Regions from separate parts of the Pseudarthrobacter sp. MDT1-22 genome, predicted to be linked through region 1. Evidence: predicted binding sites of a transcription regulator. Region 1 holds the regulator's gene; each other region holds the start of a gene.
What was found. Region 1 encodes LexA, which represses DNA repair genes until DNA is damaged. Its sites were predicted from a motif close to TCGAACANNTGTTCGA; they were not measured.

Region 1 (9,942 bases):
GTCCGGGTACTCCCGCGGCGGACTTGCCGGACCAGCTTCCTAAGGCCGTGGTCCAGGAGCGATTTGAACGCCTGACCGCACTGCAGGACAGGATCGCCGCCGAGGAAAACGCCACGCAGCTTGGCCGCCGGGTAGAAGTGATGGTCACCGCCCACTCAGGGCGCAAGTCCGAAGAAACCCACAGGCTGTCCGGCCGGTCCGAGGACCAGCGACTGGTGCACTTCTCCGTTCCCGAGGGGGCAGAGGTGCCGCGTCCGGGGGACCTGGTCACCGTCACCATCACCGAGGCCGCAGCCTTCCACCTCGTGGCCGACCCGTCGTTGCAGGACTACAGCCTGCGGCGTTCCCGCGCGGGGGACGCCTGGGACAGGTCCCAGGCAGATTCGTGCGGCGCTCCCGTGCCGGCTGCCGCAGGCGGCGCCGGCCGCACCGGAGTCTCGCTGGGGATGCCCACGCTGCCGGTACGGAGCCGCTGACCGGTGGTCCAGCCTCCGGTTATTGCTGTTGTTGGTCCCACAGGGTCAGGTAAGTCCGATCTAGCCGTGAATCTTGCCCTGGAGCTGGACGGCGAGGTCATCAATGCCGACGCCATGCAGTTCTATCGCGGGATGGACATAGGCACCGCCAAGATCACGCCGGCAGAGCGCAAGGGTGTTCCCCACCACCTTCTGGACATCCTGGACGTCACGGAGGAGGCCAGCGTTTCAGACTTCCAGCAGCAGGCCCGGAGCATTGTCAGCGATATCCACGCGCGCGGCAAGCGAGCCATTCTGGCGGGCGGTTCGGGTCTCTACGTGCGGGCCGCCCTCGACGTCCTCGAATTCCCGGGCACGGATCCTGTCCTCCGGCAGCGGCTCGAGGCTGAGCTCGATGAAGCTGGCCAGGATGCCCTCCTGGCACGGCTCCGGGAGGTGGATCCGGTGTCAGCGGGCCGTGTCTCCGATGCGCGCCGGATCATCAGGGCGCTCGAAGTCCATGAGCTCACCGGCCGGCCCTTCAGTTCCTTTATGCCCCAGCGGGAGTATTTCCAGCCTGCCGTCCAGATCGGCCTGGCCGTGGACCGCGACGTCCTCCGTGAACGGCTGGCACTGCGGGTCCACAACATGGTGGACCAGGGGCTGTTGGGGGAAGTGCGCCAGCTGGACACGGCCGGTCTCCGCGGCGGCAAAACTGCGCCGAGGGCCCTCGGCTATGCCCAGTTCCTGAAAGTGCTCGCCGGCGGTTCAACAGTTGGCGAGGCTGCCGAGGACACCATTGTGGCCACGCGGCAGTTCGCCAGGCGCCAGCTCACGTGGTTCCGCGCCGATCCCCGCATCACTTGGCTGGACTGGCAGGCGCCGGACCTTGCGGCCCAGGCCGTGGCTCTCAGCCGGTAATCTAGGACCATGGACGCAACTCCCGCAGAGACCACAGAGCCCGTCTTCCACACCTTGGGCGGACTCCGCTTCTCCAAGGGACACGGCACCGGCAACGACTTTGTGCTGGTCGCCGACCCAGACGGCGTCCACACCATCGACGCCGGCCAGGTAGCCGCGCTCTGCGACCGTCACCGCGGGATCGGCGGCGACGGACTGATCCGGGCCGTCCCCTCCCGGTACCTCTCCGAAGGTCGCGAGCTGCTGCTGAGCAGCCCCGAGGCCGAATGGTTCATGGACTACCGCAACGGCGACGGGTCGCTCTCGGAAATGTGCGGCAACGGGGTCCGCGTATTTGTGCACTTCCTGCGTGCCGAGGGCTTGGTTGACCTGCCCGACGGCGGCGCGCTCACCATCGGGACGCGCGGCGGCGTCAAGACCGTGGTCCGGACAGGGGACAGCTATGCGGTGGACATGGGCGCGTGGGAATTCATTTTCCCCGGCGACGCGACCGCGAAAGCCATGGACTCGCTGGTAACCGCAGACGGCCTGGAAGTGCCCCGCCCGGCCCTGTCAGTGAGCATGGGCAACCCGCACACCGTGGTGGCACTGGCTGAACTGTCCGAATTGGAAGCCACCAGGCTCTACACTGCTCCGAAGGTCGATCCGGTGCCGGCCAATGGAACCAACGTTGAATTCGTCGTGCCTGCCGAACCGCTGGTCCACAAGGGGATCGGCACCATCACCATGCGCGTCCATGAGCGGGGTGTGGGCGAGACCCAGTCCTGTGGAACAGGCGCGTGCGCCGCCGCAGTGGCCATCCGGCACTGGGCCGGGGCGGAAGCGCCGGACTCCTGGCAGGTCAACGTGCCGGGCGGCGTGGTCGGGGTGAAGTTCTTCGCCGGGGCGGGCGGGCACGAGCACGTCGAGCTCAGCGGGCCCGCCGTAATTGTGGCTACTGGGACGCTTTCCTGACCCGAAGGATGCGGAAGGACTTGGACGCGGACTCCCGGCTCACGGCGAAGGATGCATCCAGTTCCGTCGCGAGCCAGCGCTGAAGCGAATCCGAGCCCAGGTTTTTTTGGACCACCAGCCACGCGGAGCCGCCCGGCGCCAGCCGGGGCAGCCACAGCTTCAGGAGGCTGTGGAGTTCATCCTTGCCGATCCGGATGGGCGGATTGGACCAGATCGTGTCAAAGCGCAGGTCCGGGTCCACCGCCTCCGGAGTGCTGGCCAGCACGTTGCCCAGGCCCAGCAGGGACGCATTCTCGTTGGTCAGCGTGATGCAGCGTTCATTGACGTCCACGGCGTAGACCTTGGCGTGTGGCGCCCGCAATGCGAGGGTCAGGGCAATGGGCCCCCAGCCGCAGCCGATGTCAAGGAGGTTGCCTGTGGGGTCCGGGGCCGGGACCTCGGCCAGGAGCACCGCCGTCCCCTTGTCGATGCCGTCGGGGCTGAAGATGCCGCCGGACGTCTGCAGCGTGCGTGTCTCGCCGGCCAGTTCCACGGTGAGCGGCTTGCGGGTGAACGGCCCGGCGGGCGATGCGCTGAAATAGTGTGCGGACTCCATAACTGGCCAGATTAGTTGGCCGGGGTGGACAATGCGAAACCGCGGGCACCGCTTCTGCTAATCTTGAACCCATGTTCTTGATCTTCGAGTAGCCGGCACGGCCGGTGTCCCTCCCGGACGCCGCCTGTTCCGAAGCCGTGCCCCGCAGCGATGCAGGTATTAACCTTCCGCAAGTGCGCCACATGCCAGGTCTTCCGTATCTGGTATGCCGCCGGGCAATACTCGAGCGATCTGCCGCCGCCGGTCCTTGCTGTTTTGCCCGCGCTTCCACCACTCCACGCATCCCCGGATGCGAAGACTCCCTGCGCGGCCCGGTCCCGACCGGCGCGCAGCAGACCAGGAGGCCCGGATGACTGCAAGCCGTCAGCCCAGCGCGAATACTTCACCACTGAACAACGATCGGCACTATTCTGAAAATGCCGAAACTTCAAAGGAGACCATGACCAGCCAGCCCAACACCGGTTCAGATCCAGCAGCCCAGGACATGAGTCCCGAGGAGATCCAAGCTGTCATCGACCGGATTCTCGCCAAGGACGTACCGGCCAGGAACGTCACCGCCGCAGACGGTGACAAGAGCGTGTTCGGCAGGGCCCAGGCGATCTCCCGCTTGGACGACGAACACACCAGCTACGACGGCGACCAGCAGGACCGGGAGGAACGCCGGGCGCTGAAGCGCGTGGCCGGGCTGTCCACCGAACTCGAAGATGTCACCGAGGTCGAATACCGGCAACTGCGGCTCGAACGTGTGGTCCTGGCTGGGCTATGGTCCGAAGGCACCTTGGCGGACGCGGAGAATTCCCTGCGTGAGCTCGCCGCCCTCGCCGAAACAGCAGGCTCGGAAGTCCTGGACGGGATGGTGCAGCGCCGTGCCAAACCGGACCCGGGCACGTTCCTGGGTTCCGGAAAGGCCCTCGAGCTCAAGGAAATCGTGATGGCCACCGGGGCTGACACCGTTGTGGTGGATGCCGAACTGGCACCGTCCCAGAGGCGTAGCCTCGAGGACATTGTCAAGGTCAAAGTCATTGACCGCACGGCCCTGATCCTGGACATCTTTGCCCAGCACGCCAAGAGCCGTGAAGGCAAGGCCCAGGTGGAACTGGCGCAGCTCGAATACCTCCTGCCACGACTGCGTGGCTGGGGTGAATCGATGTCCCGCCAGGCCGGTGGCCAGGTGGGCGGCGCTGGCGCCGGCATGGGTTCGCGCGGACCGGGTGAAACAAAAATCGAACTGGACCGTCGCCGGATCCGGACCCGCATGGCCAAGCTGCGGCGCGAGATCGCTGCAATGAAGCCGGCGCGGGAGACCAAGCGGGCCAACCGCCGTCGTAATTCAGTGCCTTCGGTTGCGATTGCCGGGTACACCAACGCCGGGAAGTCATCGCTGCTGAACAGGCTGACCGACGCCGGCGTGCTGGTGGAGAACGCACTCTTCGCCACCCTGGATCCCACCGTGCGAAAGGCAGAGACCTCCGATGGCCTCGGCTACACCCTGGCGGACACCGTGGGTTTTGTCCGTTCACTGCCCACCCAGCTGGTGGAGGCCTTCCGCTCCACGTTGGAGGAAGTGGCTGACGCGGATCTGATCCTGCACGTGGTGGACGTGTCCCACCCGGACCCCGAGGGCCAGATTGCCGCTGTCCGCAAGGTCTTCAGCGAAGTGGATGCCCGCAAGGTGCCCGAAATCATTGTCCTGAACAAGGCCGATGCCGCGGATCCTTTTGTGGTGGAGCGCCTCAAGCAGCGCGAGCCGCGCCACGTAGTGGTCTCGGCACGCACAGGCCAGGGGATCCCCGAACTGCTGCATGCCATCAGTGAGGGGATTCCGCGGCCCGGCGTGAAGCTGGAGCTCCTTATTCCCTACGACCGCGGTGACCTGATCAGCAAACTGCACGAGACCGATGCCGAGATCCTGAGCCTGGATCACGGCGAGCACGGTACCCGTGTTTTGGTGATGGTGCGTGAGGGCCTTGCGGCTGAACTGGAACCCTTCATCAACCATGACTGAGGTTGCGGCAGGGGAAGTCAAAGGTACGGCCGGCGAGCAGTTCGTGATCGAATTGCTCGACCGCGCCGTGGCCGGCATGGGCGGTCAAAGCCGCAGTGGGCAGCACGAGATGGCCAGGCAGGTGGCCAAGGCCATCGAAACCGGCGACCACCTCTTGGTTCAGGCCGGAACGGGGACCGGAAAGTCGCTGGCCTACCTCATTCCGCTCATTGCGCACTCGCTGGTGAGCAACAAACCCACCTTGGTGTCAACGGCCACGCTTGCGCTGCAGACCCAGATTGTGGGCCGCGACCTTCCCCGGCTGCTGAAGACCATCACCCCTGCCCTGGACCGCCCGGTCAAGGTGGCCCTGGTCAAGGGTCGCTCCAACTATGTCTGCCAGCACAAGCTCGAAGGCGGGTTCCCCTCCGAGGAACCCGCCGAGGGCCAGCTGTTCTCCCTCGGCGAAGACACCAGCGTCCCGCATTTCGCCGCCGCATTGGGCGGGCCCTCGTCCCAGCTGGGCAAGGAAGTGGTGCGCCTGCGCGAGTGGGCGGAGAAGACCACCACGGGCGACCGTGACGAACTCCTGCCCGGCGTTACTGACCGGGCCTGGCGGCAAGTTTCGGTGACGTCCATGGAATGCCTGGGGGCCCAAAAATGCCCCATGGCAGCCGAATGCTTCAGCGAACTGGCTCGCCACGACGCCGCCGAGGCCGACGTTGTGGTCACCAACCATGCCATGCTCGCTGTCAGCGCCTTTGAAGGCCTGGCAGTGCTTCCCGAATACGACGTTGTGGTGGTGGACGAGGCCCACGAACTGCAGGACCGGGTCACCGGTGCGGTATCGGGGCAACTCTCCGTGGCAATGGTCCACGCTGCGGCGTCGGGCGCTCGGAAACACACGGCCATCACTGTGGATGCCCTCAACGCAGCTGCCGCCAACCTGGAACTCGCCTTGGCCGGCGTGCCCAACGGGCTGCTCCCGAATGGCCTCAACGACGAACAGCTGGATTGTGTGGACCAATTGCGTGAGGCCTGCCGCGCCGCGCTGTCCGATTCCAAGGTGGACGGCAGCCAAACGGCCGACGGCGGGCGGCAGCTCGCGCGCTCACGCCTGATGCTGATCCTCGAGCTGTGCGAGCGGCTGATCGTGGCCCGTGAAAACCGCGAGGTTGTGTGGTTTTCCCGCGCAAGTTCCTTCGATCCGCAACAGGGCTATGCGCAGCCCGACGACTCTGCGCCGGTCCTGGTCAACATCGCGCCGCTTAGCGTTGCCGGCAAGCTCCGCGAAGGGCTGTTCGCCGGCCACACGGTTGTGCTGACCTCGGCAACCCTGGCCATCGGCTCAGCCTTTGAACCGACCGCCGGCGGCTTGGGACTGGTGGGGGAGGGCGCGCCCAGCTGGAGCGGGATCGATGTCGGATCGCCCTTCGACTATCCCAAACAAGGGATCCTCTACGTCGCAGGGCACCTCCCCAAGCCGGGCCGCGGGGCGTCGCCGGAGGCCCTCGATGAACTTGAGGCGCTGATCCGCGCGTCCGGCGGCGGCGCCCTGTGTCTGTTTTCGTCGCGCCGAGCCGCCGAGGAGGCCGCTGAAGCGATGCGTCCCCGGCTTGGCCTCAGCATTCTCTGCCAGGGCGACTCCACCATGACGGCCCTGGTGAAGCAGTTCGCGGACGAGCCCGATACCTGCCTGTTCGGCACCATGTCCCTGTGGCAAGGCGTTGATGTTCCGGGTGGATCATGCAGGCTGGTGGTGATCGACCGCATCCCGTTCCCGCGGCCGGATGACCCGCTGATGACCGCACGGTCCCGCGCCGTTGCGCAGGCCGGCGGAAACGGCTTTATGGCGGTATCGGCGACCCACGCGGCCATCCGCCTGGCCCAGGGCGCGGGAAGGCTGATCCGTTCCACCGGAGATAAAGGTGTGGTGGCGGTGCTTGATTCCCGGCTGGCCACCGAGCGCTACGCCGGATTCCTCCGCGCCGCTCTGCCGCCGTTCTGGCCCACCACGGACCGCAAGACCGCGTTCGCCGCCCTGGAAAGGCTGGCCGGAAAGGGCGCCTGACTGCGCGCAGGTCCTATAGCGACCGCAGGACCGAGACGACCTTGCCCATGATTGTGGCGTGATCGCCCAGGATGGGCTCGTACTGGGTGTTCTGCGGCAACAGCCACGTGTGGCCATCGCGCTGGCGGAAGGTCTTGACGGTGGCTTCGTCGTCCAGCAGGGCCGCGACAATATCGCCGTTGGAGGCGTCTGCCTGCCGTCGGACCACTACCCAGTCGCCGTCGCAGATGGCAGCATCCACCATGGAGTCGCCGGCCACGCGCAGCATAAAGAGCTCACCCTGGCCCACGAGCTGCCGGGGCAGGGGCATCACATCTTCCACCACCTGGTCAGCAAAGATGGGCCCGCCGGCCGCGATCCGGCCCACCAACGGCACCATCGCGGTGTCCATGGCAGAGGGAAGTTCGGTGACCGTCCCGCCGATGCCGTGCAGGACTGAGGGCTTGGTTGTCCCGTTCGCCTTAGGGGACCCGCCGTCAAGCGTCAACGGCATCAGGACTTCCATGGCGCGCGGACGCTTGGGGTCCCGGCGAAGGTATCCCAGCTTCTCCAGTTGCGAGAGCTGGTGGGTCACGCTCGACAAACTCGCCAGGCCCACGGTGTCACCGATTTCACGCATCGACGGCGGATAGCCGTTGTCATTCACCGAGCGCTGGATGGTTTCAAGGATCTTCTTTTGGCGGGCGGTGAGCCCCTTGGGAGTCCGTGGGGGTTGGCGGCGCTGCGGTGTCGCCTTGCCCTCGGCGGCTGGTGCTGCCATGTTCGCCAATGCCTTTCGGTTGCCCGGCTCCGCTCCGGCCGCTGGTGCCTGGAACGCCCCGGGGCTGGTGTCGGAGTTGATTGTCAGACCCTGCTGATGAACTACAGAGGTGGTTGTTCTTTCATCCAAACGTAGGCCAGCCACAGGGCTTTTTCAAACATTTGTTCTAGCGAGTCTCGACAATATTCGTTGATAAGTGCTAAAAATGAAGAAGCAAAGTTCGAACATGTGTTCTACTCGTTGCTTGCGGATTCGAATATTCGAATCTATGGACGGCTCAGGCCGGTACCGGCAAGTGGACGCGGAGGGCGCGCCGGGCAGCACAGTATGGTCCAGGAGGGCTCATTTCATGTCAGCTTTATCTGCTTCGCAGGACTCGCGTCCGCAGTTCATTTCCGTGCAGGACCTCACCTCGCGGCAGTGGTCCGCACCCGTTTCGACGTCGGGTTCGGCGCCAAGGCAGCGCAGGGAACCGTTGCCGCCGCTGCGCCTGACCCGCAGGGGCCGGATTGTCCTCATCGGCATCCCGCTGGTGATTCTTGCCGCAATCCTGCTTTCCCTGGCAGGTTTCCTCAACGCCCCGGCAAAGGCCGCCGATTCTGCCGCCGACCTGTCGCTAACGCCAACAGTCTCGGTCACGGTGCAGGCCGGCCAGTCACTCTGGGCCATCGCCAGTACCGTTGCGCCCGAGCGTGATCCCCGTGATGTCATCGCGGATATTGCCCAGTTGAACAACCTTTCCGCCGGCGGCGTTGTCCCCGGACAGCAACTCTTCGTCCCCACCAGGTAAAGAGCCTGCGGGCTCGGGCGTGTGCCGCCGCAGGCCGTCACATTTTCCGGCCGTCTGCTTCGGACCTAAACTGTTCAGGTGAATGACCAGCTAGAGCGTCTGAACAGACTTCCCCTCCGGACCAACCTCCGCGGACTGACCCCGTACGGTGCCCCGCAGTTGGATGTACCTATCCTGCTGAACGTCAACGAAAACACCCATGGCGTCCCGGCGGACGTCCGGGCCGCGATCAGCGTGGCCGTGACGGAAGCCGCGGCGGGCCTCAACCGCTACCCGGACCGTGAGTTCACCGAACTCCGGGAAGCGCTGGCCGAATATCTCGGCCACGGTCTGGATGCCACCAACATCTGGGCGGCCAACGGGTCCAACGAGGTCCTCCAGCAGATTCTCCAGGCCTTCGGCGGACCCGGGCGGACGGCCCTGGGATTCCCGCCCACGTACTCCATGTATCCGCTCCTGGCCAGCGGCACGGACACCGGGTACATCGTCGGGCAGCGGGCCGACGATTACGGGCTCAGTGCCGAGTCGGCCGCGTTGCAGGTCAAAGAGCTTCAGCCCAACATCGTTTTCCTCTGCTCGCCGAACAATCCCACCGGCACTGGGCTGGGCCTGGACGTCGTGGAGGCCGTGTACGAGGCCGGCGAGGCCAGCCATACCATCGTCATCGTTGACGAGGCCTACCACGAGTTCGCCCACGACGGAACGCCGAGCGCCCTTACGTTGCTGCCCGGCCGGGAGCGCCTCATCGTGTCCCGCACCATGAGCAAGGCGTTCGCCCTCGCGGGCGCCCGTCTGGGCTACATGGCCGCCGCTCCTGAAGTCACGGACGCACTGCGCCTGGTCCGGCTGCCGTACCACCTTTCGGCCATCACCCAGGCAACAGCCCTCGCCGCCCTGCAGCACCGCACTGCGCTGATGGCCGACGTCGAGGACATCAAGGAGCAGCGCGACCGCATCGTCTCGGAACTCACGCGAATGGGACTCAAACCTGCCGCCTCCGATTCGAACTATGTCTTCTTCGGCGGCCTCGACAGCCCGCATGACGTCTGGCAGCGGCTGCTGGACGACGGCGTGCTGATCCGCGACGTCGGCATCCCCGGCCACCTGCGTGTCACGGCGGGAACTGAGACGGAGACCACAGCCTTCCTGACGTCGCTGGAACGCATCCTGGCCAGCCAGGCCAGGATGCCCGCCTAAACTTGAAGTATTGGCGCCGCCGCGCGCCGGCACATCTCCTTCGCTTTCGCATCACTGACTTCGCCTAAAGGACATATGACCATGAGCTTCACCGGATCGAACGCTGCCGCGCCCCGGACCGCACGCATGGAGCGTGCCACCAGTGAATCGTCAGTGCTCGTGGAGATTAACCTCGACGGCACGGGCGTTTCGGACATCGACACGTCTGTCCCGTT
Region 2 (9,942 bases), on a different contig from region 1:
GGCGTCCGGCCCGTCCGTCACCCGTTCCACCCGGTACTCGGCCTGGCTGCGGTTGATGTCCAGCGGCAGGATGGGGATGCCCAGCCTGCGGGCCTCGGCCACCAGCAGCCGTTTGGGGTACATTCCGGGATCGTGTTCCCACAGCCCGGCTAGGAAAGCCTCGGGGTGGTGCGTCTTGAGCCAGGCGGACTGGTAGGTGGGAACGGCAAATGCCGCACCGTGCGCCTTGCAGAAGCCGAAACTGCCAAAGGCTTTCAGGGTCCCCCAGACCTTGTCCACCACTTCCGGGGAGTACCCCTTGACCCGGGCCTCCTTGCGGAAGAACTCTTCCACTTTCAGCTCGTGGACCTCGTTGCCGAGCGCCCGGCGGAACTCATCCGCGCGTGCCAGGCCGCAGCCGGTCATCACGTGGAAGGTTTTCAGGATCTGTTCATGGAAGACAGTGACGCCATGGGTTTCCTGCAGCACGGGTTTCAGGTCCGGGTGCGGGTACACCTCCGGCGCGAAGCCGTGCCGGTGCTCCAGGAAAGGCCGCACCATGTCCGATTTCATGGGGCCTGGCCGGAACAGCGAAATGTCGATGATGAGGTCATTGAACTCACGCGGCGCCAGCTTGCCGATCAGTTCACGCTGGCCGGGTGACTCGATCTGGAAGCAGCCCAGGGTGTGGGTGCTGCGGATCAGTTCGTAGGTTGGTTCATCATCCAGCGGCACGGCGTTGAGGTCGATGTGGCCGTTCTCGGCGATGTAGTCCGGCCCGGTCCCGTCAGGACCTGCAGGGTGGGCCCCTGCCGCCACCACTTCCGCTTTGGAAGGATGGATCCGGATGACTTCCCGGACGGCAAACGCCATCGCGCTCTGCATCCTGACCCCCAGGACATCAAGCTTGAGCATGCCCATGGGATCCATGTCGTGTTTATCGAACTGGCTCATGGGCAGCCCCAGCCCGCTGGGCTGCACAGGGGTCCGGTCAAGCAGCGTGGCATCGCCCAGGATCACCCCGCAGGGATGCATGGAGATATGACGGGGCAGCCGGTCCAGCCGTTCCGTGAGGTCCACCAGCAGGTCAAGCTGCTGGTTTTCGGCGAAGTCCCGTTGTTCCACCCGCCCGGCGAACTCCCGCAGCTCAGGTTTCTCAACCAGTGCCTCACGGAATTTCCGGGCCGAAAAACGCCACAGCTGCTTGGCTATCTCACCGACGTCGTCATCGTCCATCCCCAGGGCCATCCCGGCGTCGCGGACGGCACCGCGTGCGCGGTACCCGTTCTGCATGCTCATCAGCGTGACGCGCTCGGAACCGAATCGGTCAAAGATCCGCCGGTACACGTTGTGCCGTTCGGCGCTTTCGACGTCGATGTCGATGTCCGGCAACGTGGCCCGGTCCCGGGACAGGAAACGTTCGAAGATCAGGTCGTGTTGCAGGGGGTCCACCTGGCTGACATCAATCAGGTAGTTGACCAGGCTGGAGGCCCCGGAACCGCGGGCGGCTGCCCTGACCCCCATGTCCATGATCATCCGGGAGACCTCCGCGACCGTGAGGAAATAGGAGGAAAACCCGAGGTTCCTGATGATTCCCAGCTCGTGCTCCAGCCGCGAGCGCATGTCCTTGTGGGCTGAGCCTGATATTCCGGGGAACCGCCTGCTGATCCCGGCCTCACAGCGCTGCACCAGTTCATCGTGCGGGTCCCGGCTGATGCCTATGACCGATGCCTCGGGGACCACCGGCTGCTTCCAGCCCATGTCAGTCACCGGGTCAATCCGGCAGAAGTCGGCGAGCGCCTCGGTCTGCGCCATCAGCTGTTTGAGGTCCGCTGCGCCATACCCTGCGGCGCGGATGATTTCCTTGCCGAGCTGAAGCATCTGCGCTGAGGATTTGAGCCAGGCCTGCCCGTTGGGCTGGAGCAGCGGTTCGGCCGCGAGCTCGGGGAGGGACTTCAGCGTCCGGGCGGAGTCGAGCACGTCAGCTGTGGCGGCGCCGTCCTCTGCGCAGTAGCGGACAGCGTTGGTGAGCACGGCGGGTACGTGGTGTTCTTCCGCGAGTTTGAGCATTCGTACTGCGTGGGCGGTGCTCAGGGGCGCTCCGGGGGCAGTGAGCTGGGAAACGACTTCCGCCACCAGGGTTCTTGGGGGCATGGCGTCCAGCCAGCTTTTGAAAAGGGTGCGCGGACGGAGGTAGCGCCGGCCGCTCATGGCCCGTCCAACGTCGGAATCCGGGCCGATCAGGACCGTCAGGACCGGTTTCAGGGTTTTGGGGTCGAGCGTGCGGGAGGCGAGTTCGGCGCGGGTGACCGCCACGGGCACCGCTCCCCCGGCTTTGCCGGAGGTGCGGGCATGGGCATCGGACACCAGCCGGCACAGTGCGCGGTAGCCCGCCCCGTTGTTGTGGCCGCGGGCGAGCACCACCACCCTGCCGGCGAGCTGGGTGCGGTGGTCGCCGTCGTCGTCGAAAACCGCAAGGTCCACCCCCACGATGGGGTCGATGCCGGCTTCCATGCAGGCTTTGAGGTGTTTGATGGTGCCGTAGAGGCCGTCCCTGTCCGTGCAGGCGAGCGCGGTTGCGCCGTCCGCGGCGGCAACCTGGGCCAGTTCGTCGGGCCAGGCAACGCCATAGTGTGCACTGAAGGCCGTGGAAACGTGAAGGTGGGAGAAGCTCATGCTGTTTGTGGCCGGAGGGCGTCGTGGATCCGCAGGAGCCTCCAGCGGCCGCTGCCGGTATGCCGGCTCAGGTCCAGGGTGAGCGGCTCTCCTGCATCCCGGGGGCCGGCACCCCGCGGGTCCGCCTGCACTTGGACGCGCCAGATTTCGTGGTCCACCAGCCCCGGCCCGCTGCCGAGCGGCGCACGGCGTTCCTCGGCCCACCACTGCCGGCGTTCATACCACCGGACGGGCTCGGCGCACACCGTGTAGTGCCGTCCGGCCCACTGGAGGTTCAGCGGCTGGCCGGCGGGGGTGCAGACAACGTCCACGGACTCGCTGAACATACCCATGGGCGCCTCCCGGAACTGAACGGAGCTGATGCAAAATGCTGATGCAAAAGCAAGGTATTCGAATACATGTTCGAATACCTTGAGTCTACGACGACGCTCCGACAAAACCTAGACAGGGGTGGACGGACGGGCAGCAGGGAGGCAGGATTGTGGCATGAGCACCAATGACGCACTCCTCAAGCACGTAAGCATCAAGGCCCAGGACGAAAAGCTCGTGGCAACCTTTGATATCGACGGCAACATACCGGGGGCAGGTGCGTACGTAGTGGGACTGGTGGCGGCGAGCCCTGATTACTCATCGCAAAGACGCTTGGGCATTGAGTTCATGAACGGGGAGGCCATTGCCTTCTACTCGTTCAGCCATGACCAGAGCGCCGAGGAAAACTATGATCTTGGCGGCGTGACGCACTCGGGCAGCACCATCACCGGCAACTTCCCCGTCGCGGCCGTCCATGGCCTGGGCAAGGGCCACATCATGTCGGCCTTCAGCGAGGCTGACGGCCGGGAGTTCCAGTCGGGCGTCGCCGTCGACGAAGCGCTCTAAGTCGACGAAACGCTCTAGGGAACACCGCGGCAGGTGCTGCCGGAACTGTGTCCGGACAGCACCCGGCGCGTCGTCAGCTGCTTTCTTTGTGGACCTTCATTTCGAGTTCAATGAACCCCGAGATCATGGCCCGGTACGTTGATTCCACGATGTCCGGGTCAATGTCCTTCTTTTCCGCGGCGGCCCGGACATGCTCGATCACCCGTTCCACCCGGCCGGGGGCGCGGACTTCAGCGTCGTCCCCTTTCAGGGTTCCGGCGATCCGGATCAGGCGTTCACGCCGCGCAATGAGGGTGACAATCTGCTCGTCAACTTCGTCGACCGCAATCCGAACCGCAGCGAGCTGTTCTTTGTCGGCCAAAGCGTCCCTATCGTTTCCTTGAATTGTTGCCATCAACTGAGAGTATCGAAGCATGCAGCCCAGAGTCGACTTCATCTCACTAGGCGTTCGCAGTGTTGACGCCTCCCGCCGGTTCTACGCGGAGGGCCTCGGCTGGCCTGTCCACCGCGAGTTTCCCGGCGATGTGGTGTTCATCCAGGTCAACCACGGCCTCATCCTTTCCCTGTGGGACGCCGCGCAGATGCACGCCGAGGCGGGGGTAGGTGCCCCCGGCCCGGTCCCCTGCATCACGCTCAGCCACAACCTGCCCAGCACCGAGGCGGTGGACCGGGTCATGGCGGAAGCGGCATCGGCCGGGGCAACTATCGTCGCCGCGCCGGTCACCCAGCCCTGGGGCGGGTACAGCGGCTATTTCGCCGATCCGGACGGCTTCCGCTGGGAAGTTGCCTACAACCCCACGTGGACAGTGGACGACGCCGGCAAGGTCACCGTTTAGGGGCATGTGGCCCGAGTGCCGGTTTAGAACAAGGCTTCCACCGGCCGGATCAGTTCCGGGGAGTTGTTGCGTACGTTGCCCACCTCGGTGCCTACCGAATCCACATGCCAGTCGGCCGCGACTTCCTTCACGTGGGCCCGGACCAGGTCCACGAGGAAGGCGGCGTCATCGATCTGCGGATCAAGCCACGACGCCATCGTGGCCCGGTCCATGGGCAGCGGCACGCGGTCGTGCAAGGCGGTGAGCTTGCCGAAAATTGTGGACTCGGCACCGGGCGGCGGGGTGTCTGCCGTCAGGATGGATGTGGAGAGCATCCACCGTCCGGGATCACCCTCGGCCTTGGACGGATCCTTCCACCACTCATACAGGCCCGCGAACACCAGCCCGCTGCCTTTGCCTGGATGGACGTAGTAGGGCTGTTTGGCTTTGCCGGTGCCCTGCTTCCATTCGTAGTACCCGTCCGCCGGGACGGCGCAGCGACGTGACTTCACGGCCTTGCGGAAGGCCGGCTTCTCCAGCACAGTCTCGCTCCGCGCGTTGATCATCTTGGGGCCGATGCCCGGATCCTTCGCCCAGGACGGCACCAGGCCCCAGCGGGCCACATGCAGCTGCCGCACGGGGCCGTCGTCGATCAGCCGTTCCAGGACGATCGGCACGTGGTCGGTCGGCGCCACGTTCCATGACGGCGGAAGGTGCACTTCCTCTTCCAGCTGGGCATCAAAGTCGGCCAGCAAGTCACCCACGGCCCGTGCCATCACATAGCGTCCACACATGGCTCCAGCATGCCATCAGCGTTATGTACTGTCATCCGGCACCGCATCCGCCGGGCAGGCTCAGGGAATAGCCCGCCGCGGGTTACCGTTGACAGGAACGAACCCCCTCAACGATTTCAGGAGAGCTCCGTGGACTTTACCCCCGAGAACGGCACCATCACCATGTTTTCCACCACCTGGTGCGGCTACTGCAACCGGCTGAAGAAGCAGCTGGACGCGCAGGGCATCGGCTACACGGAAATCAACATCGAAGAGGTGGAGGGCACAGCCGACCTCGTGGAGAAGCTCAACGGCGGCAACCGCACCGTCCCCACCGTGCTCTTCCCGGACGGCACCGCCGCCACCAACCCCTCCGCTGCCGAGGTAAAGAGCCGCCTCGCAGCCTGACCACGGCAGCTCGTGTGGTAGACAGAACGGGACCAACATCCGTGTTGGTCCCGTTCTGTCTATCTGCATTGAGGGAGCCTTTCGTGGTCCATAAAGTCAAAGGTGTCGTAGCCCGCTCCAAAGGGGCCCCGGTCACTCTGGAGACCATCCTGGTCCCGGAACCGGGCCCGGGCGAGGCCCTGGTGGACATCATCACCAGCGGCGTCTGCCACACCGACCTGCACTACAAACTGGGCGGCATCAGCGATGACTTCCCGTTCCTCCTGGGCCACGAGGCCACCGGAGTGGTCAGCGCCGTGGGCCCCGACGTCACGGACGTCGCCCCGGGCGACCGCGTGGTGCTCAACTGGCGGGCCGTCTGCGGCAACTGCCGCGCGTGCAACCGCGGCCAGGCACAGTACTGCTTCAACACCCTCAACGCCACCCAGAAGATGACGCTTGAGGACGGCACCGAACTGTCCGCCGCCCTGGGCATCGGCGCGTTCATCGAAAAGACCCTCGTGGCCGCCGGCCAGTGCACCAAGGTCGATCCCGACGCCGATGCTGCCGCCATCGGCCTGCTCGGCTGCGGCGTCATGGCCGGACTGGGCGCCGCCATCAACACCGGGGGCGTCAAGCGCGGTGATACGGTCGCCGTCATCGGCTGCGGCGGTGTGGGCGTGGCCGCCATCGCCGGCGCCGCGCTCGCCGGCGCAACCACCATCATCGCCGTCGACATCGACGCGAAAAAGCTGGACCGTGCCAAGGGCCTCGGCGCCACCCACACCGTGGACTCCTCCGCAACGGACCCTGTCGAGAAAATCCGGGAACTCACCGGCGGCTTCGGCGCTGACGTGGTGATTGACGCCGTCGGGCGCCCCGAAACGTACAAGCAGGCGTTCTACGCCCGCGACCTCGCCGGCACCGTGGTGCTGGTGGGCGTCCCGACGCCGGAGATGACCCTGGAGCTGCCCCTGCTGGACGTCTTCGGCCGCGGCGGCTCGCTGAAGTCCTCCTGGTACGGCGACTGCCTGCCGTCCCGGGACTTTCCCATGCTGATCAGCCTCTACAAGCAGGGCAAGCTGGACCTGGATGCATTCGTGACCGAGCGGATCACCATCGACCAGGTGGAGGAAGCGTTCGAGAAGATGCACTCCGGTTCCGTGCTGCGTTCGGTGGTGGAACTGTGAGCGTCCGGATCGATCGTCTCGTCACGTCCGGAACGTTTTCGCTCGACGGCGGTACCTGGGATGTGGACAACAACGTCTGGATCGTGGGCAACGAGGAGGAATGCGTGGTGATCGACCCCGCGCACGATGCCAAGGCCGTAGCCGCGGCCGTCGGTGGCCGGAAGCTCAAGGCGATCCTGCTGACCCACGGCCACGACGACCACATCCGTTCAGTAGCTGACTTCTGGGACCTCGTCCAGGCACCGATCCACCTCCACCGGGAAGACTGGATGCTGTGGCGGAACGTCTACCCGGATGTGGAACCCGACGTCGCCATCAATCACGGCGACGTCATTGAAGTGGCGGGGGCCAGCCTGACGGCCCTGCACACCCCCGGTCACTCGCCCGGCTCGGTGTCCTTCCACCTGGCTGACGGACCCGACGGCGAGGGCTCGCTCTTCAGCGGCGACACCCTGTTCCAGGGCGGCCCCGGCGCCACGGGCAGGTCCTACAGCGACTTCCCCACCATCATCGAGTCGATCCGGACGTGGCTGCTGCCGCTCCCGGCCGGAACGGTGGTCCGGACCGGCCACGGCGCCAGCACCACCATCGGGGTCGAAGCCCCGCACCTGGACGAATGGATCGCCCGGGGCTACTAAAGGGGCCCCGGCCGGTCTGAAACCGGGCCAGCCAGCCCCGCCAGCGCGGGCTACGCCTCCCGAGTGTCCAACCCTGCATAGCTGCTGAAGTCGGCGTGCCGGAGGGAGGCGTGGCCCGCGTACGCGGCAATAACAGCGTCCTGGACATCCTGGACCGTGAGGCCAGGCACGAGGTCGTTGGCCGCGCCGGCGGTGGCCGGGTCCCAATCCAGGCCCAGGGCTGCATAGCTGTCCGTCAGGACGCTGCGGATGGGGGCGGAATTTTCCACCACGATCACGGAACTGAACAGCCACCCGCCGCTCACCACGCGCTGCGCTGTGCCCACGAGCTTGATCCGGTGCGCCGGGTCGTCCGGGTGGGTGCCGTGAACGCTGAACTCCCCGGGGCAGTACTCCCCCGGAATTTCGCCAACCGCTGCCTGCACACCGACGTCCCGCAGGGACTGCGCCAGCAGCTCACCAAAGAAGCTGAACCGGCCCTTGGAACCGGCAATGGCGTCCGCATGGGGCATCACATGGTCCACCACCAGCGTGCCCTCGTGGTAGGCGGCGGCGCGTCCGCCGGCCTTCCGCACCAGGGGTTCGAATCCGTGCTCGCGGCAGGCCCGGGCGGCCGCGTCGAAGCCGGGCAGGCGGGTATCCCGCTGGCCGAAGGCAACAGTCGGCGCGGGCCGGTACAGCCGCAGCGTGGGGCCGATCCTGCCGGTCTTCGCCTGGGTCAGCAGTTCGAGGCCGAATTCCAGGTCACGTGCGGCGCCGAGGGAATGATCCTGCCGCACCACGGTGAGCGTCCGGAGTCCCGCTTCGGCGTCCTGCATATTGCTAAGCTCCCTTATGGTCATATTGCAATTCCTTGTCGTCGCGGCTGCGTTCGCGGTCATCGACGCCGTCTGGCTCAAGCTCATGAACCCGTTCTACCGCAGCCACATCGGAGACCTGCTCGCAGACAAGCCACACTTAGGTTACGCCGTGGCTTTCTATGTCATGTACATAGCGGGGATTGTCTTCTTTGCGCTGCGGCCGGCGCTCGACGGCGGCAGCTGGCTGACCGCCGTCGGCTATGGGGCCGCCCTGGGCGCCTTTGCCTACGCGACGTATGACCTGACGAATGCCGCCACGCTCAAGACGTGGCCGGTGCAGCTCATTGTTGTGGACATCCTGTGGGGTGCCGCCCTGACGGGACTGTCCACCCTCGCCGGCTGGCTGGTGTTCCGCGCCACCTGACATCCAGCGGTGTATTGCTGCACCGTCCCCCATCGGGTGGCTAAACTCAGGAACTGGGTCCACCCGCTACTCCTCAGAAGAGGTAATCCACTGATACGCGTCATTAGCTACAACCTCCGCAAGCACCAGGCCAGTGGGGAACTGGTTGATCTTGCCCAGAACTTCGGCGTCGATGCCCTGTGCCTCCAGGAGTGTGACACCTCGGACCTGCCGGACACGCTGGGTCCGCTGCAGCTCGCCGACTCCACCAAGGGCAACCGCCTTGGGCTGGCCATTTACTACCGCCCTGACCGGTTCACGGCCCACGGCACCAAGACCTTCGCGCTCAAAAAGTCCCTGCACGACATGGTCCTGGCGCCCGCCCATGAGCGCCTCATCGGCACGCGCGTGCGGGACAACGAGACCGATCACGAACTGGTTATCGCCTCGTTCCACGCCGCTCCGCTGACCGCCACCAACTCGCTGCGGCGCAACCAAATCCACGCGGCCCACGCGGAACTCCTGGGTATGGGCACCGGCCTTATGACTCTGATGGTGGGTGACTTCAACTACCCCTTCTTCACCAAGAACCTCAACGAACACATGAAGAACACCGGCTACGAACTCTCCCTCAGCGACCGCAGGACCTACACCCGCTACAAAGTATTCAAGGGCCACTTCGACTTTGCCACGTCCCTGGGACTGAACATCGAGAATGTGGAAACCCTGCCCCGCGGCGCCTCCGACCACCTGCCGATTCTGGTGACCGCCGAATATGGCCAGGATTCGACGCCGTTCCAGGAGCCCCCCGCGTCCTGATTTCACCAATTTGGAGGCCCGAGTGCGGCACGACTGGATCAACAAGGCGCTACCGGGCGTTGGTGTTGCGCGTGGCTACAAACGGTCCTGGCTGAAGTCGGACCTGGTGGCCGGGGCGGCCTTGAGCGCAGCCCTGGTGCCGGCAGGGATGGCGTACGCCGAGGCCAGCGGGCTTCCTGCGGTGAACGGGCTGTACGCCTCCGTGGTGCCCATGATCTTCTATGCCGTGTTCGGGCCATCCCGGGTTGTCATTGTGGGGCCGGACTCGGCGCTGGCCCCCATGATCGCGGCCGCCATCCTTCCGCTGGCCGGGCAGGATCCGGAGAAGGCGGTGACCATGGCCGGAGTGCTGGCCATCCTGATCGGCGTCTTCCTGATAGCCGGCCGGATCTTCAAGCTGGGGTTTGTGACCGGATTGCTGTCCCGGCCGATCCGCGTCGGGTACCTGAACGGCATCGCACTGGCCGTCACCGTCAGCCAGCTTCCGCGGCTGCTGGGGATCGATGTCTCGGCCGATGGCCTCTTTGAGCGCCTCACGTCCCTGGCGGACGCCGTCCTCAGCGGCGGTATCAATCCCATCGCCCTG
Region 3 (9,942 bases), on a different contig from region 1:
TTGGGAATTCGTGGCCGGGTCGACCAGCCAGATCCGTCCTTCGTGACGGATGGCCAAGGGGTTACCCGACGGGGCGAGCCGGACCTGGACGTCGTTGGTCTGCGTGGGAGCTTCTTGGGTGATGGTCATGAACTCGTTCTTTCGTGGTGCTGACGTGCCAGTACGGTCGTTCGTGCGGTGTTAGGCGGCTTTGACGAGGGGGAGTTCGTCCCAGTGGGTGGTGTAGCGGGGGGAGAGCATGTCCCGTTTCATGGTCCAGTCCGGTCCGCCGCGGATGCCGGCGTGGCCCAGGCCGATAGAGCCGCGGCCGTAGCGTCGGGTGACGTCTTCGAGGAGGCTGCCGACGTGGCGTTCCTCGTGCGGGTTCTCGAACAGGGACAACGGTGCCTGGTTGCCGGTGGGGCGCAGATCGGTGACCATGATCCCGGCCCGGGCATACCGGATGCCCTCGTTGATGTAGGGGAGGAGTGCGTGGGAGGCCTTGGTGAGGATGACCGGGTCTGCAGTGGGCATCGGCAGCGGGATGCAGACGGAGGGGTACGAGGTGTCTTTGGGATTGAAGTGTGAGGTGCCGGCGAAGGCGGTGAGGACTTTGGCCTGCAGGCCGTGTTTGGCCAGCCTGGCTGATGCCTGCTGCCCGTACACACTCATGACCTGCCGGATTCCGGCGGCGGTGGTGATGGGAGTGGCGAAGGAGCGGGAGAAGATCAGCTGCTCCCGCCCGATCCGTTCTTCCTCCATCGGGATGCACGGGGTGCCCTGCAGTTCCAGGACGGTACGCATCATGACCACGGAGAACCGGTCCCGGATCATGACCGGATCCGCCCGGGACAAATCCAGGATCGAGAAAATGCCCATCACGTTCAGGCGTTTGGTCAGCCGGGTCGCGACGCCCCAGATCTCCACCACGGACAGCCGCCCCATCAGTCCTTCCCTTTCGGGGGCGGGGACGGAGTCCCAGTGGCAGACCCCGCCGAAGCCGGGGTTGTTCTTCGCCCATTTGTTGGCCAGCTTCGCCAAGGTCTTCGTGGCGGCGATCCCGACGCAGACCGGGACGCCGACGTTCCGCCGCACGGCGGCTTTCATGGAACGGCCGAGGGCGAGGAGTTCGGCCGGCGTGCCTTTGACACCGAGGAAGGCCTCATCGATGCTGTAGACCTCCAGCCAGGCCGAGTAGCGGCCCAGCAGTTCCATGACGCGGGCGCTGATGTCGCCGTAGAGCTCGTAGTTGCTGGAGAGGGCAACGAGTCCCCATTCCTTGGCCCGGGGTGCGAGTTTGAACCAGGGCTCGCCCATGGGGATGCCGAGGGCTTCGGCTTCGGGGGAGCGGGTGACGGCGCAGCCGTCGTTGTTGGACAGCACAATGACCGGCCGGCCTTCTAGGGACGGGTCGAACGCCCGCTCGGCGGACGCGTAGAAGCAGTTCACATCGACGTGCGCGATCTGCGGCATCCGCCGCATCACGGCCGGCTTAGACATGGTGAAGGCACCTGGTTGCGACACCCCAGATGGTCAGTTCGCTGAGGCTGGGTACCCGGATGTCCGCGTACGCGGGATTCTCCGCCTGCAGCACGACGCCGGTGGCCGTAATCCGCAACCGCTTCACCGTGAGCTCCCCGTCCAGGACCGCGACGACCACGCACCCGTCCCGCGGCTCCAGCGCCCGGTTCACGATCAGCTCATCGCCGTCACTGATGCCGGCGCCTTCCATCGAGTCCCCGGACACCCTCACCACGTACGTGCTGGTGATGTCCTTGATCAGGTGCACATTCAGATCGATCCGGCCATCAAAATAGTCCTGAGCCGGCGACGGGAACCCCGCAGCCACCGGCACCGGAGAGATCAGCACCGACAACAACGACACACCCGCGCCTATCACGCGGGGACCGACAACAACGCCCACAACACACCCTTATTCGAATATATGTTCGATTCATTTCAGTGTACTCGTGGGGACGGACATTCGTTCTCCACCATGTTGGATCAGATGCACGAAGAGCCTGTGGAGCCGGAACGTCGTCAGGCGGCCACGGCACGATCCTGCGGCTCTGGGGGCGGAGCTGGGTGAGTTCATGTTCCGTTGGCGCCCTCAATCGTCCGGGGCGAAACTGAGTGGATGGCTACGGACAATGAAGCGCAGGCGGTGGCGCACGTCATCGATCGGTTGGTGCAGGGTTTCCCGAAAAGCCGCGCTCAGAAGCTGAGGCGATCGTTAGCGAGGAAATCGACGCGCTACGTGATGGATCGATCCGGGATTATGTGCCAGTTCTGGTTGAACGAGCCGCCAAGGACCGCCTCAGACACTGACTGACGCTTCCACGCGCCGCTTGACCGGACTCCGTTCGTCCACAGCGAGCGCGAATACATCGCCGATTCCGCACACCGCGCACGAATCCTCCCATGGGCTGGTCCTCGAGGTGGATCATTACTGGGGTGGGTGGATTGACCTGCGTAGTTTCTTCATGCCTCGGTCTCAACCGGTAATTCTTCGACAAGTCCAGCTTCAATTCGTTCGGCTGTTTGACGGTACGCCTCGATTATGTAGTTCTCAAAGTCCTGCACGCCTATTCTCCATTGTCCCCGACTTGGATGGCCCGCAGCTCCCCGTTCTTGAGCAGCGCCCGAACTTGAGGCAAACCGACGTTGAGTTCATTGGCGATCTGATCAATGGTGAGGAAGCGCGGTGACGGCTTGTTCGGTGGCGACATGGTCTTCATCGTATTCGCCGATACGTCTGCTCGGCCTTGCCCGATGCTCTGACACGCAGTTCGGCTAGGCCAAGCGTCCACCCCGAGCAAAATTGATCGACAGGGCGAGGTAAATTCCTCGTTACTGCCGTCTTCACTGGGGCTCGATACCGGGCCAGGCGAGTTGCCCGCGATGCCTCATCTTGAGACAGTTCGTATAAAACCAGCCGGTATTGCACACGATAATGTCAGTTAGCATGTGTGCGGCTCAGGTTGCCGCGTGAAACTACAATTGAACTCCCAAACGGCCCAGTCGCCGGTAATGTATGCTCCCCCGGGGCTTCCACTTTGATTGTGCGGCTTACCTTAGAGGCGTTCTCACTTAGGGCAGCACCAACAACTTCGGCGACGTTCAGCCAACGTGCCGATGACGCGAGAAGCTTACTGCGACGGTATTAGGGGTGTCTGCAAGTTACCAGCGGCCTGACTCAAGTGAGCGGGCCGCGATCGGGAGCCGACGGACAAGCAACGTCGGCCAGGTTAGGGTCGCCCCGCAATTGCTGGCTATGCCTCACAACTCCTCGAAGCCGTGCTGGTCGAACTTTAGTGTGTGGGCGTTCTCCGAGACGGTGCGGACCTTGCTCGCATCGAATCCAGTCGTGTCGGTGGCTTCGATCTCGATGCGGACGACGAGTTTGGTACTTGCGTCGGCACGGAGGTGAGCGAGGACTTCTTCGGCGATGCTTTTGAAGTCCATAGCGATCTTGTCGGCGTTGAGCGTCTTGACGCCATAGAAGCGCTTCTTGGCCGTCGGGGACACGACTTCGGCCCGGGGCCATAGCGGCGTGGCGGGCTGGTCGACGGTCGGCTGGTCGCTCGGCGTATCGGTCGGTGTGTCGATCAATGCCTGGGCCTCGCCTTCCCGCTGTTCGGCTGCGACGTCGGGACGAACGAGCAGGAGCGAGTCCGTGGCAACAGGGGCGGCACCCTTGTCCTGCGGGATCCACAGGCCGACGTAGCGACCAGCTGGTTCGTCGTAGCCAGTTGCCAGAGCGAAGGCATCGGTTTGCCAGATCATCGGCATGTCAACGATGCCTTCATCGAGGACTCGGCGGTCACGTAAGCGTGGCATGTAGGGGTACCGGCTGTAGAGAGCCCACAGTGCTCCGAGCGAGACGTGGCCGTCCTTCCAAATCTGCGGCACCTTGCTGATAGCGAGCCGGACCGTGGCCGCGGCTTGCCGGGTGGATAGGTCACCGTCGTTCCCGAGCCGACGTGACACGCGGTCGGCGAGCGAGTCAGACTGGCCCTCGACCTTGGTCTCACGGAGCAGGAACCGCGCCCCGGCGTCAGGCTGTGCCGGGACTAGCGCCCAGGTGAAGGTCTGCAACAGGCGTGAAGTGACAGTCTGGTCAGACTGTGCTTTCCGCTGTGCGGCTTGGTTCTTTTGGTTCTGCGTCAGATCGAGGTCGGCCTCATTGGTCAATACGTGGGTCCAGCCGAGATAGTCACGGGTGGCGCTGTTGAGTTCCTCCAGCCGAGTCTCATCAGCGGCGAGGAAGATCAGCATGTTGCGGTGGGTCCTGTTAGCACTTCCGCGCTGCTCGGTGGCTTTCTGCGCGAATTCCTTGGCCGCCGAGTCTACACCGCGCTTGTGTGCCACCTTGGGGTGGAGGATGACCAGCCGAGCCTCGTCCGTGTCGGGGATGTCACCGTTGGTCTCAGGGCAAACGTGGACCCCGGCGAAGTCACCACGGGTGCGAGCCTGCCCTTGGAGGCGTTTGACGATCTCGGCCCACACATCTTCCTTGTGCAGCCGCTCGGCCTGGTCCTTGGCGGTTCGGGTGATGTTGGGCTGGAGGTCGTACCAATACTTACCTGAGCCGGAGTAGAAGTACGTCGCCCGGTCGCCTAGCTGGGTGAGTGCGGAGTGGAAGTTGCCGGGCACGTCCCCAGGGACTGCGGTGCCTAGGAACACGCGCTGCGTGCCTGTCCCCTTGTGGATCGAACCCGGTGCGATGGTTGGCGCCGCGCTGAAGAAGACCGTTCGAGCGAGTCGCTTGGTCAGCGCCCGCTGTCCGAAGAGGGGTTTCTCAGTGTCGATGCGCGCAGGCTCAGAGTTTGGTCCGTCGACGTCCGCGTCGATGATCGTCTTCCATGAGTCCTGGAGGTATTGTGTCAGCTCGGCGTTCACGTTTGCGGTCGCCAGCGGGATCGAGCCGGGCATGATAAGCGGTGAGGCGTCTTCGCCGGTCCACAGTGCGTGGATGACAGTACTCATCAACCGCAGCACGCCACGGGTGCGCTGAAAGCGTTCGAGGGAGGACCACTCTTCGTAGAGCGTGTCGAACAACTCGGGATGGATAGGATAGGTTCGCTTGATCCGGTCCTCGTAGTTCACGTCGCGGGCTTCGCCCGGGAAGTCGTCGGTGTACTTCCGATACATCTCGACATAGGCCTTCGCGGTCGCTCCGATCGAGGCAAGTCCGGCGGCGTCGGCCTGCTTGAAAAGGCGCTGCTTGACGATGTTGTACGCCTCTTCCGATGAGGCGGGACGCCACTGGTCAGCCACACGGCGGACGACGTTTTGCAATCGCTTCAGCGCCTCCAGGCCGTTGGCGCCGCCCACCTCCTCAGCGTTCCCGGCGACGATTATGTCACCGTTGCCTCCGCTCTCCGAGGCTGGAATTGAGACCGCCAGCAGGACCCCGGAGGTTCCTTTGCATGCCTCGGTCAGTGACTGCGCGAAGGTGAACTGATCGTCAAACGTTCCGCCGGCCAGGTCGTCGCGGCCTACGAGCGAGCGGGCGTAGGCGACCCATTCGTCTATCAGGATGACAGCGGGAGCGTACTTAGCCAGTAGCGCGTGCAGCGCTTCCCCGGGGTGGGTTCGGTCCGCGTCGGCCTTAGCAACCATGGCGAACGCCTGCAGTCCGCCGAGCTGCCACGCCAACTCGCCCCAGATCGTGTTGACCTGCGTGCCGTCGTTCTTCGTGACACCGGACGGGCTGAAGTGGTTTCCCACGATTGCTACGCGGTTTACCTTGGTGCCGGTGTATCCGTTAGCGGTCAGCAGCTCCTGGGTTTCCTGCGGGAACTCCCCGATCGGGATCCCGGCTGCGACATGCCACAGCGAGAGCATCGAATGTGTCTTGCCGCCGCCAAAGTTGGTCTGAAGGTTGATGACGGGTGAGGTGTTCTCGTCCCCGGCAAAGCGCCGAACAGCTCGACCTATCAGGTCGCGAAGTCCCTCGGTGAGATAGGTGCGCTTAAAAAACTCCACTGGATCGGCGTAGTCCGAGTCGACCTCGCCGCCCGTCGCGACCTTGTAGAGGTCAGCTGCAAACTCTGAGGCGTGGAAGTTTCCGGTTGCAACGTCGTCGTGCGGTTGGAGTACCTCGCGCCAGGGCTTCAGTCCAGCTGCCTCCGGGTTGGTCACAGCGGCCTTGAGGACTTTCTTGTCGTCCTTGTCGGCAGTCACCCTGCGCAGGTTCAGCCGGATGTTTCGAACCTCTTCCGCCTCTGCTGCCGCGCCGACAAGCATGAGGAGCCGTTCGCCGGTGTCGAGTGAACGGTAGGCGTCATCGTCGCTGAATGTTCCGTTATGTGCCCAGTTGTTACGGACTTCTCGCAATTCGATCGCGAAAGACTCGCCGGCTTTGCCCAGCGCTTGGTTGAACGGATACCAGCCTTGACGGTAGCCACTTGTGATGTTGCCTTCGGTCAACATACGGAACTGGACTTGGGGGTCGAGTGGATCATAGACCCGTCCAATGGGCGCGTTATTCTTCAGATCCTTGCCCTGGACGAGTTTGATCCACTCCGCCCCTAAAGCCTGATCCGCCTGGCCAATTACGACCGAGATGAAGCTGTCCAGCGATGGAGCCATCACTTGGAACATCCGATCGATACGGTCCCTGTTACTCAGAGCCATGTCAGTCTTCTCCTCCCTCGAAATCGAGCGTAGCTTGGGAGTGCTCGGCTTTCTTCTGACTTCGCGCGACCTCAAGGAGCTCTGGCCAACTGGTCACCAGCGCGTTGAAGCTCAATGCGTCCCTGGTCCACCCATTGCTCTCGGCGATTCGGAAGAGTAGGTGAGCCAACTCCTTAACGAGGTCACCGTCTACTGCTCCGTCGTTTCGGTTGAGCGCGGACCTCAGAAGGTCCCCTGCAGGAGCAATGCCGTCGCGCTCCAGCGTCTTGATCAGATGGTGGAGCGCCTCCCAGTTGTTAGTATGCGGGTCCGCAGCAGGGTCGTAGCCCGAAGCCAAGTCCTCTGGCTTGATGAGCTGAACCATGCCTGCCCGTGAGCTAAGGATGCCATCGCGATCCATGACAACGACGCTCGTATTTCGGGCTCGCGCCAGATTGTCAGCGTCGCCGAAGCGGCCCTGTCCGTATCCATGCTGCCGGTACCAAGCGATTGCAAAGCGCGATGTCGCATCGAAGTCGCCCTCCTGCTCGTTCAGAACCTGGTCGAGGATCTCGTTGATTCGTGCCAGTGCAGATCGAACGCTCATTTTCGTGCCGTCTGGTTCAAGCACCGCGCTGAAGCGGCTGAAAACCGCCATGCCAGGACCAATCGCCGCTTGTGGGAGGTCAACCGGAGCCACCTGCCCCTCCTGCAATCTGCGGAGCGCACTCGGCAGTTCGGATTCTAGGGCTGAGATAAACCCCCTGCGATCGGTGGTTGGTGCGCCGTCTGGCCGCCTGCGAGCTGCGATCACAACGGAGGAGGCGAGTGCGTTTCTGCCGAGCTCGCGCAGTCCGCCCGCCTGCTCTGTCCGCACCGGCCACGTTGCAGTCACAATCGCTGGAGAGTCTATCAACGCCTGAAGCATCGTCTCCCACCCGGTCGACGCCGTTCCATCATCGTCCGTTTCCGATTGTTTGAATGCGTAGTAGACAGTGAAAGGAATGTCATCGGGATGACTAGCCGAGATGCGGGCAAACACTCCGCCGAGGCCTTCTTCGAAAAACTTGGCGGCGTCCTGGGCGGAGTCATGACGCGCCGGCTCCGCTATTAGCTCCTCGGTCTTTGGCGTCGTCATGGTTTGGTACATCTCCGGCAGGATAGTGCGAAGCACGAGACGGTGCCATGCGTAAAAGAAGTCGGAGAGGTCTGCATAAGGGACGTTGTCGTAGTAGGGAGGATCGGTGCTCACAACGAACCCGGTCATAGGAATGTCCGTCGCAGATCGCTGAACAACGTTCCCGCTTCCCGCGAGAGGTAACCTGTCAATGGCATTGACGAGGTAGTCCAACTGTCCGAGCACATTGCCGCTGGACCGCGAGAATGGATTGGCTTCGGCATAGACCCAGATCATGGGCATCGCGTTGCGCGCGAAGACCTGCTGGACACCTTCGCGAGTCGCATCCCAGAAGCTTTGGCTTGATGAGCGATTTGCAACCCGCCCGATGAGCAGCGCTAGGTAGACGCAGAGGGCGTCAGCGCGTTCCGGTGATCCACCATCTGACAGCATCTTCTCCCGAACAGTCGGGACTAGGTTCACCAGCTCGCTGAGTAGCAGTCGCTGTCGCGGGGTGTAAAAATCATCCTGAGTCTCCAGACCATATGCCTGCACCCTGAAGCCCAGCGCGCGCTTTGGCAGTGGAGTACCGAGGACCGCACCGGGATCGTCGACATCGGCCGTCTGCACCTGCAAAGCGTCCGGTGCCCGGTAGTGGCGTTCTCGGTTGCCTTCCGTCACGACAGACATGAGCTGGCGGCCAAGGCGATGCTTCTTGCCTTCCTGACGGACATATGTGAGCGGGATGGGCGCCTCGCAAACAAGGCAGCTCGCGCCTGCGCGTGTGACTGTGCCGGGGAAAGTAGCCTTAGCCGTCGTCTCAATGTTGTATCGCACTTCCTTGCCAACCACGAATGGCCGTACATGCACGGGGCGATTACGTTTCGTGCAGAGACTGAACGAGTTAACCAGGGGTGCCTCGGCTCCGCACGCTGGGTTCGGGCATGTCACGGTGCGAGCCCAGATCCAGGCGATGACGGTCTCCCCATTCATCGGCGGGTATAGGGCACCTATGTTCTTTTCAGCTTCGTCTCTGAGCCATGTGCCGTACGCTTTCACGTCGGCAGCCAGCCCTTCGGCGCCTCGCCAGGTCCTGTACTGCGAATCGGCAACCCCGGGAAAGACAGGCTTCTCATCCCGAAACTTTACCGGGAGCTCGATTAGGGCCTTGTTGATCAGTACTGAGACAGGGTTCAGATCGGACGCATGCGAGTCCAGCCCCAGCCTCTGTGCCTCAAGCGGGATAGTTCCCCCGCCCGCAAATGGGTCGAGAACCGGCGGAGGATTACCTCCAGTTGAGGCTGCGATCTCCCGGTATGCCTCAGCCAGGAGCTTCTCATCCTGAAGGTTCTCCCAGACCACCAGCTTCCCGATGAGTTCGTGGAGCCTTTCCCGTTCCCGTCGCTGAGCATCCTCGTCAGGGAACCTGTCCGGGTGACTACTTGGGTCATCGACTAGCTGTGCAAAGAGAACTGCTCGGGCAGTGGCTAGGGGTCGTCTGGCCCAGTAGAGGTGGAGGGTGGACGGATGGCCGTGCCTGATTGATTTCTCACGCCCCGATGCCTTGTTGATGGCTTCCAGCGGCAAAGCCACCTCTATCAGCTTGCGCTTCAGCACCATTTTCGACCCCTCAACTCGGCTCCAGGGCCGATTCTCAAGAGCGCCAAATTGGCGCCCGAACAAACACATAGAACCTTAGCGGCATTACCCGAAAGATATCGTGTTACTTGATCGGCAGATTGCTCGGGCCTCAAAACGGGTCCGTTCCCGTGGCCCACATCTTGGTCCAGTCGCCGCGTATGCCGGTGGCGTGAAAGTCGCCTAGGTCGGTCGTGGCGAAGGGGTCGTCGAGATAGCGGACCTCGTCGTGCTGTGCTCCGCGCTGGTCAACGCGGACGAGGGCGAGGCGGTAAAGAGGGACGGCGTTCTTGCCGGTCATCACTTCGTTGTGGGTGACGAAGAAGTCCTCGGCCCCCTCGATGCGAGCCTTGACTTCGATCCGGTAGGTGTCGCCATTCGCCGCTGTGGAGAGGACGTCGAAACCGGGGTTGTTGAACGCCTGCTCGACGGGCTTGCGACCAAGTTCGCGTTCGCAGGCCAGCACGAGGTCGACGCCCCGGCGCTCGACCTCCTTTGTTTCCTTGGCGTGCATGGGCGCGTTGGTTGGGAGGTCGTTCTGGAGCATGCCAACGGGGAGCACGAGCGCGGCGGTGACGATGTGCGGC

Region 2: the regulator LexA is predicted to act here: its motif matches at 3,046-3,061, upstream of ACX80M_RS08070 (DUF6504 family protein).
Region 3: the regulator LexA is predicted to act here: its motif matches at 1,917-1,932, upstream of ACX80M_RS04260 (LexA family protein).

Annotation. Positions count from the first base shown of each region.
Region 1 is NZ_JBTNDK010000020.1:21,823-31,764, forward strand. It holds gene miaB (tRNA (N6-isopentenyl adenosine(37)-C2)-methylthiotransferase MiaB) at 1-476, shown strand, start outside; gene miaA (tRNA (adenosine(37)-N6)-dimethylallyltransferase MiaA) at 480-1,376, shown strand; gene dapF (diaminopimelate epimerase) at 1,386-2,330, shown strand; gene ACX80M_RS15345 (class I SAM-dependent methyltransferase) at 2,311-2,925, opposite strand; gene hflX (GTPase HflX) at 3,365-4,930, shown strand; gene ACX80M_RS15355 (ATP-dependent DNA helicase) at 4,923-6,980, shown strand; gene lexA (transcriptional repressor LexA) at 6,994-7,740, opposite strand; gene ACX80M_RS15365 (LysM peptidoglycan-binding domain-containing protein) at 8,090-8,530, shown strand; gene ACX80M_RS15370 (histidinol-phosphate transaminase) at 8,609-9,727, shown strand; gene hisB (imidazoleglycerol-phosphate dehydratase HisB) at 9,809-9,942, shown strand, end outside.
Region 2 is NZ_JBTNDK010000007.1:122,369-132,310, reverse strand. It holds gene ACX80M_RS08075 (DNA polymerase III subunit alpha) at 1-2,655, opposite strand, end outside; gene ACX80M_RS08070 (DUF6504 family protein) at 2,652-2,987, opposite strand; gene ACX80M_RS08065 (hypothetical protein) at 3,142-3,531, shown strand; gene ACX80M_RS08060 (chorismate mutase) at 3,605-3,925, opposite strand; gene ACX80M_RS08055 (VOC family protein) at 3,945-4,367, shown strand; gene ACX80M_RS08050 (SOS response-associated peptidase) at 4,391-5,122, opposite strand; gene ACX80M_RS08045 (mycoredoxin) at 5,270-5,527, shown strand; gene ACX80M_RS08040 (S-(hydroxymethyl)mycothiol dehydrogenase) at 5,611-6,696, shown strand; gene ACX80M_RS08035 (MBL fold metallo-hydrolase) at 6,693-7,334, shown strand; gene ACX80M_RS08030 (lipoate--protein ligase family protein) at 7,385-8,176, opposite strand; gene ACX80M_RS08025 (DUF2177 family protein) at 8,169-8,558, shown strand; gene ACX80M_RS08020 (endonuclease/exonuclease/phosphatase family protein) at 8,652-9,356, shown strand; gene ACX80M_RS08015 (SulP family inorganic anion transporter) at 9,379-9,942, shown strand, end outside.
Region 3 is NZ_JBTNDK010000003.1:188,713-198,654, reverse strand. It holds gene ACX80M_RS04270 (hypothetical protein) at 1-129, opposite strand, end outside; gene ACX80M_RS04265 (Y-family DNA polymerase) at 181-1,479, opposite strand; gene ACX80M_RS04260 (LexA family protein) at 1,472-1,903, opposite strand; gene ACX80M_RS04255 (three-helix bundle dimerization domain-containing protein) at 2,209-2,307, shown strand; gene ACX80M_RS04250 (excisionase family DNA-binding protein) at 2,565-2,708, opposite strand; gene ACX80M_RS04245 (DUF499 domain-containing protein) at 3,259-6,621, opposite strand; gene ACX80M_RS04240 (DUF1156 domain-containing protein) at 6,623-9,337, opposite strand; gene ACX80M_RS04235 (helicase-related protein) at 9,468-9,942, opposite strand, start outside.